Regions from separate parts of the Salinivibrio sp. MA427 genome, predicted to be linked through region 3. Evidence: predicted binding sites of a transcription regulator. Region 3 holds the regulator's gene; each other region holds the start of a gene.
The links. The regulator MetJ, encoded in region 3, represses methionine synthesis genes. The targets are predictions, from matches to a motif close to TTAGACNTNTANANGTCTAA.
Positions count from the first base shown of each region.

Region 1: a site for MetJ is predicted at 1,363-1,382, ahead of BZG79_RS05605 (MetQ/NlpA family ABC transporter substrate-binding protein). Genes of this name have one in related genera too.
Region 2: a site for MetJ is predicted at 855-874, ahead of metN (methionine ABC transporter ATP-binding protein MetN). Genes of this name have one in related genera too.

Region 1 covers NZ_MUFH01000047.1:6,123-8,393, forward strand. The annotation lists gene BZG79_RS05600 (multidrug effflux MFS transporter) at 1-373, opposite strand, end outside; gene BZG79_RS05605 (MetQ/NlpA family ABC transporter substrate-binding protein) at 539-1,336, opposite strand; gene BZG79_RS05610 (LON peptidase substrate-binding domain-containing protein) at 1,491-2,060, shown strand; gene BZG79_RS05615 (sigma-70 family RNA polymerase sigma factor) at 2,187-2,271, shown strand, end outside.
Region 2 covers NZ_MUFH01000206.1:2,066-4,336, reverse strand. The annotation lists partial or broken gene BZG79_RS11775 (M20/M25/M40 family metallo-hydrolase) at 1-90, shown strand, start outside; gene BZG79_RS11770 (LysE family translocator) at 91-729, opposite strand; gene metN (methionine ABC transporter ATP-binding protein MetN) at 993-2,027, shown strand; gene BZG79_RS11760 (methionine ABC transporter permease) at 2,017-2,271, shown strand, end outside.
Region 3 covers NZ_MUFH01000028.1:10,605-12,875, reverse strand. The annotation lists gene metB (cystathionine gamma-synthase) at 1-988, opposite strand, end outside; gene metJ (met regulon transcriptional regulator MetJ) at 1,175-1,492, shown strand; gene BZG79_RS04160 (malic enzyme-like NAD(P)-binding protein) at 1,560-2,271, opposite strand, start outside.

The DNA.
Region 1 (2,271 bases), on a different contig from region 3:
TAAAGGCTCGCGAGAGGACGGCACAACACCCCGTGCCCATCCCCTGAATACAACGGCCAATCACCAACCCGGTAAAACTGGCGCTAAAGGTAACCATCACGGTTAACCCAACCAGTGAAAGCAAGACACCGGCTAATAGCACGCGGCGGCGTCCGAGTGCATCCGAAATGGGGCCATAGATAAATTGTGACGGGCCAAACCCGAGCAGGTAAGCGGAAATAAGCAGTTGGACATCGTCCATGCTGAGATTGAAGTCACGAGCGATCCAAGGTAATGATGGAAAAACCAATCCCATGCTGAATTGCCCGATACTGACCGTTAAGCATGCCAGCAATACGGGCGACCAATTAAATGGACGAGTAGCCGATTGCATCTCAATTCCTATGCGTTCTGTGTGTTAGGCGAGCGAGGAAACTGTGACTCTAGCGAATGCTAAAACCACAAGCTGAGAGGCATGTTAACGCAATAACTCCCTGAATGGTAAACAATGATTGAGAATGTATATCAATGGCCAGCTATCGCTGGCCGGTTTTAAAAACTAGAAAGCCGGTTCGATCGTGCCATCAAAGGTTTTTTGTAGAAACGCACGTGTTGCCTCTGATTGAAATAGCGCCAACAAACGCTGATAGGTCGGATTATCTTTATCCTCTGCCCGCGCTGCCACGACCATCACCGCGAGCGGTGCGTCTTTCGATTCTAAGAAAATACCTTGATCACTTGGATTAAGCCCTGATGACATCACATAGTTCATGGTAATTGCAGCAGCATCGACATCTTGTAGGCTGCGAGGCAATTGTGCCGCTTCTACTTCGACAAAATCGAGCTGCTTGGGATTAGCGGTAACATCTTGTAGCGTCGCTTGAAAGCCAACGTTATCGGCCAAGGTGATCAGCCCTGCGTCTTGCAGTAATAGCAAAGCGCGCCCGGCGTTGGTCGGATCGTTAGGGATCGCAATTTGTGCGCCTTGGGGTAAATCGTCCACGCGCTGTACTTTGTCTGAGTAAATCCCCATCCGCATAAGGATGGAACGCCCAATCGAGACCAATTCACTATCATGGTTTTGATTAAAGTTATCGAGAAACGGCTGATGTTGGTAACTATTTAAATCAAGACTGCCATCTGCCAGACCGGCATTCGGAGAGATGTAATCCGAAAATTCCACCACTTCGACATGAATTCCTTCTGTTTTAGCCTGTTTCGCAACCGCTTCTACGACTTGCGCATGGGGACCGACAGTCGCACCAATCTTTATCGTTTCTGGCTGATCTGAACAGCCGCTGATAACCAACGCCAGTAACACTGACGCAATCCAAAATCCTGGTCGCTTTAACGTCATTCTGATTCCCTTAGAAAAATAGATGTTTAGACGTCCAGAATGCCACAACTTATAATGATGTCAACCTGATTGTGGTAATGCAGTCTCTGTCTTGATCGTATCCAACCCTAGTCGCGTAGTGGCAGGCATGTTGAATCAATAAGGAGGCGTAGATATGACGAAGCTGTTTCCTCTACCCTTGTTCTTACTACCCGGGGGCAGAGCTAAGCTGCGCATTTTTGAACCTCGCTATTTGCGCTTGGTCCGTGAATGCTCGGCGAATCAACAGGGATTCGTGCTGGCGATGATGCAAGGTAAACGTTTATATCGATATGGCACACTGGTGGACATTGTCGATTTTGAAACACTACCCGATGGTTTATTAGGCATTACCATTGCAGGTCGTCAACGGGTAAAAATTCAATCGACAGAGCAAGAAGCCGACAAGCTCTGGGTGGGCGAGATACAGGCACTGAATGACTGGCCACATGACGAGTTTATTGACCAGGAAGAAAATGAAGAAAAAATGCGTATTGCCGCAGGACTTAAAAATGTCTTCGCCGCCCACCCGGATCATGCTGAGCAGTATGAGGCGCCGTATTTCGAAGACTTAACCTGGAGTTGCCAACGCTGGTTAGAAATTTTGCCGCTTTCTAACGCGCAAAAACAATGGTTTATCGCGCAAGAATCGGCAGAAGAGGCGAAGCAATTTATCAGTCAGCTTCTCGAGCAAGAAGTCGAGTGATCCAATTGTTTTAAGCCTCGTATTGGAAGCGAGATGGACGGCTACGACAGATAGGACTCAACTATGACTGCGCCACAAACCATGTATACTGAGACCACCATTTCCAGACGGGACACGCGTGCCAACATGACTGACGTGACGAAGGAAGAGTTGTCTGAATTATTAGCAAAAGTTGCAGAAGACCGCGACCGCATAGCGTTCGAACGTTTGT
Region 2 (2,271 bases), on a different contig from region 3:
CACAACCCTGACTATGACTTCCCGGATGCGATTTTAGCGACCGCCAAAGCGCTATTTTGCAGAGTGATTACACACCATCACGGCCGTTAATTACCCCAACGCCAGCCAAAAGCCGACGCCGATCATCAAGGTGCCGGCGATTCGGTTCAGTAATTGCACATTACCCTTTTGCTGCAAAAACTGACGTAAGGTGCGCCCACCGCTGGCATACAACATTAAACAACTGAATTCCGTGCAAAGAATGATCAACACCAGCACGCTCAGCTGGCTGGGCAATGAGATCGCAGGGTTAATAAACGGCGGCAACAGTGAGATCATAAAGGCCCAGCCTTTCGGGTTGGCTATCGCAGTGACAAAACCTTGTGCCGCCAACGATAACGCAGAGATATCATTCGGCGCCGACGCCTCTTCCTTTGGAATTGCCATTTTGCCACGCGATCGCCACATTTGTACGCCGAGATACGCCAGATACGCGCCCCCCACATACTTAAACACCTGAAACACGCTAGGATAGTTCAGCATCACGGCCGCCACCCCTACCACTGACGCAATCGCCACAAGGCCGACGCCAATGAGCTCGCCCCACATCATATGTAGGCTACGCTTAACTCCGATAGTCATCCCCAGGGTCATGGATAGTGTCATACACATTCCCGGTGTGATTGACACAAAAAAGAAGGTGGGAATAAATAGCGTCAACATCGTGGTATCAATCAAGGCAGTTGGCATATCACTTAATCAGAACAAAGAGTTAGAAAGGCTATTAGTGAACACGCTTTAGTCGATGAGATCAAGCACGCTTGAGATCTCGTTGACTGTTTTATTTATAACCAACTGATTAGCCTTATTGCCATTTAGACGTCCAGAAGTAAAAATATCCATTGACTTCATTTTACCTAACTCATAGCATCAATAACCAGAACGACAGCAAGAGCGCGGGATAGACCGCTGAGTCAGTCGGCTGTGATCAAATTTATCGCCAAGGACATGTGATGATTGAGATATCCAAACTCAACAAGGTATTCGAACTCGGGGAGCGCCGAATTCATGCCCTTAACGACATCAACTTATTTATCCCGAAAGGAAAAGTATTTGGTGTGATAGGTGCCTCTGGTGCCGGCAAAAGTACGCTGATCCGAATGGTTAACCTGCTCGAGCGCCCAACCAGCGGCACGGTAAAGGTAGGAGGCGTTAACCTCACCGCGTTATCCAATCGCGATCTAACCCAAGCTCGCCGTCAAATCGGGATGATTTTCCAACACTTTAACCTACTGTCATCGCGATCGGTCTTCGACAACATCGCCCTACCGCTTGAACTGAGCGGCGCGAGCAGTGACGCGATCGAAACCCGAGTCACCGAGTTACTCGATTTAGTTGGTTTAGCCGACAAGCGTCATGTCTATCCGGCTAGCCTCAGTGGCGGACAAAAACAACGTGTCGCGATTGCCCGCGCACTGGCGCCAAGCCCAGACGTATTATTGTGTGATGAAGCCACTAGCGCACTGGATCCTGCTACGACACAATCGATTTTGTCACTGCTACAAACCATTAATGAAAAGCTCAACCTGACCATTTTATTGATCACCCACGAAATGGACGTGGTGAAGCGCATTTGTCACGACGTTGCCATTATTGGTGACGGTGAATTGGTCGAATCTGGCCCAGTGGGCGACATTTTTGCCCATCCGAAATCCGACTTAGCGAAACAATTTATCCGCTCAACCTTGGATTTATCGGTGCCTTATGACTATGCCCAACGCTTAAAAGAAACCTACTTTGACGGCAGCTACCCCTTGGTTCGCCTAGAATTTACCGGCGCTACCGTGGATGATCCATTGATCAGTCAAATATCAAGGCTGTTTGATATCGACATCAGCATTTTAAGCTCTGATATCGACTACGCTGGCGGCGTCAAATTCGGCTTACTACTGGCAGAGATTATGGGCCCGAAAAAAGCGGTCGAAGACGCCATCCACTATCTCAACCAGCACCATGTCAACACGGAGGTACTTGGCTATGTTGATTGATCAACTTATAAATTGGGTCAACGAAAACAACGCCCTGCTTAACTTGCTTGCCGAAGCTACAGGTCAAACCCTGTATATGGTCTTTGCCTCCGGCCTGATAGGCTTTGCCATTGGGATCCCATTAGGTGTAATGCTGCACGTCACCAAAAAAGGGGGGCTGCTAGCGCAACCCAAGTTTAACCAAGCGCTCGGCGCGGTGGTGAATATTGGTCGCTCAATCCCTTTTATTATCTTATTGGTTGCG
Region 3 (2,271 bases):
CCCCGCCCAGCGACTCGGCAAGCGCAAATAAGGATAAGCCTTCAATAAAACGTGCGATCCCAGCGGAGTCCGTGTCCAGCTCGAGGCTGAGCATACTACCAAATCCAAACTGCTGACGGGCGGCAATGTCATGGCCTGGATGTGTCGCCAAACCGGGATAGTAGAGTTGCCGCACCGCAGGGACTGTTTGCAAATAGGTTAATACCGCTTGCGTATTTTGCTGATGTTGTTTAACCCGAGCGCCCAAGGTACGCAACCCTCGCAATGTCATATAACTGTCAAAGGCGTTGCCTGTTGCGCCCAAGCAGTTGCCCCACCACGCTAATGTTGCAGCCAATTCAGGCGTCTTCGCCACTACAGCGCCACCGACAATATCAGAGTGACCATTAATAAATTTAGTAGTGGAATGCACGATGATGTCCGCACCCAGTGAAAAAGGCTGTTGGAGTGCTGGCGATAAAAAGGTGTTATCGACCACCACCCATGCCCCCATTTGGTGGGCCTGTTGGCAGATTTTAGCAATATCGACCACACGCAATAGCGGATTAGAGGGTGTTTCAACTAACACCAGTTTCGGCTGTTTTGCCAGCGCAGCGGTTAACGCCTGGTGATCAGATTGATCGACAAAACTGACTTGCCAAATCCCTTGCTTGGCGCGTGACTCTAACAAGCGATAGGTACCACCATAACAATCGTGCGGTGCAACAATATGATCCCCTGCATCCAGTAAAGACAACACCAAGTTAATGGCTGCCATCCCACAGTTGGTCACCACGGCACCGGCTCCGCCTTCCAGTTCCGTTAACGCTTGCTCTAACTGAGCTCGAGTTGGATTGCCCCCACGGGCATAATCATAAGTGGGAACGTCGCCAAAAGCAGGAAAACGATAGTTGGTTGATAAATACAAAGGCGGCACAACCGCATGATGTTGCGTGTCAGTGCCAATTCCTGTTCGAACGGCAATGGTGTCGGTTTTTTTACCTGTCATGGTTCATCCTTGCTCTTGTTGCGCTGGCACGGTTTACGTGATCCAGTCGTCATCATACTACTTTACCTCGGCGCTTCTGGGACGTCAACACTTCTAGACGTCTAAACACCTTTGCATGTGGCGGTTAATATAGCTAAAATCTCCGCAGCATCATTCTGGGTATTCCATAATCAAGATAGGTGAGACATGGCGCAGTGGAACGGCGATTACATTAATCCGTATGCCGAACATGGTAAAAAGAAAGAGCAGGTAAAGAAGATCACCGTCTCTATCCCACTTAAAGTATTAAAAATTCTTACTGATGAGCGCACTCGCCGTCAGGTTCATAACCTGCGTCATGCGACCAACAGTGAGCTATTGTGTGAGGCATTTTTACATGCCTATACCGGGCAGCCTCTGCCAACCGATGACGACATCCGTAAGGATAAACCCGATAGCATTCCTGCCGAGGCACGTCGGATCATGGAAGAGTTGGGTATTGAGTTTGACGACAGTGAATACTAAACAAAAAAACCGCCATCGGCGGTTTTTTTATGGTAAGACACTGTTTTCTAATTACAACATGTTTTCTTTACAACATATAGTTGTCTGGCATCTCAATACGGGCTACGCCGGTTTCGACGGCCGCAAGCGCCACGGCACGTGCTACCTTGGGCAGTAAACGGGCATCCATCGGCTTGGGAATGATGTAATCCGGGCCAAAACTGAGTGAAGACAAGCCCGCGGCATCTAAGACCGATTGTGGTATAGGCTCTTTCGCCAAACCACGAATCGCTTCAACGGCGGCCAACTTCATCGCATCATTGATCTCACTGGCACGCACATCTAATGCTCCCCGGAAAATAAACGGGAAACACAAGACGTTATTCACCTGATTCGGGTAATCCGAACGCCCCGTTCCAATGATCAGATCATCCCGGACTTGGTGCGCAACCTCTGGATTAATTTCAGGATCTGGGTTTGAGCAGGCAAACACGACAGGCTTATCCGCCATCAGTTTTAATGCCTCAGGCGAGAGCAAATCCGGGCCTGATACGCCAACAAAGAGATCCGCACCTTCAATCACATCTTCGAGGGTACGCTTATCCGTGTTATTGGCAAACAGCTGCTTATACTTGTTAATGTCATCACGACGGGTGTGAATCACCCCTTTGCGATCCAGCATGTAAATCTTTTCGCGCTGGGCGCCACATTTAATCAATAGCTCCATACAGGCCACCGCAGCGGCACCCGCACCGAGACACACGATGGTGGCTTCACCAATATCTTTGCCTTGCAACTCG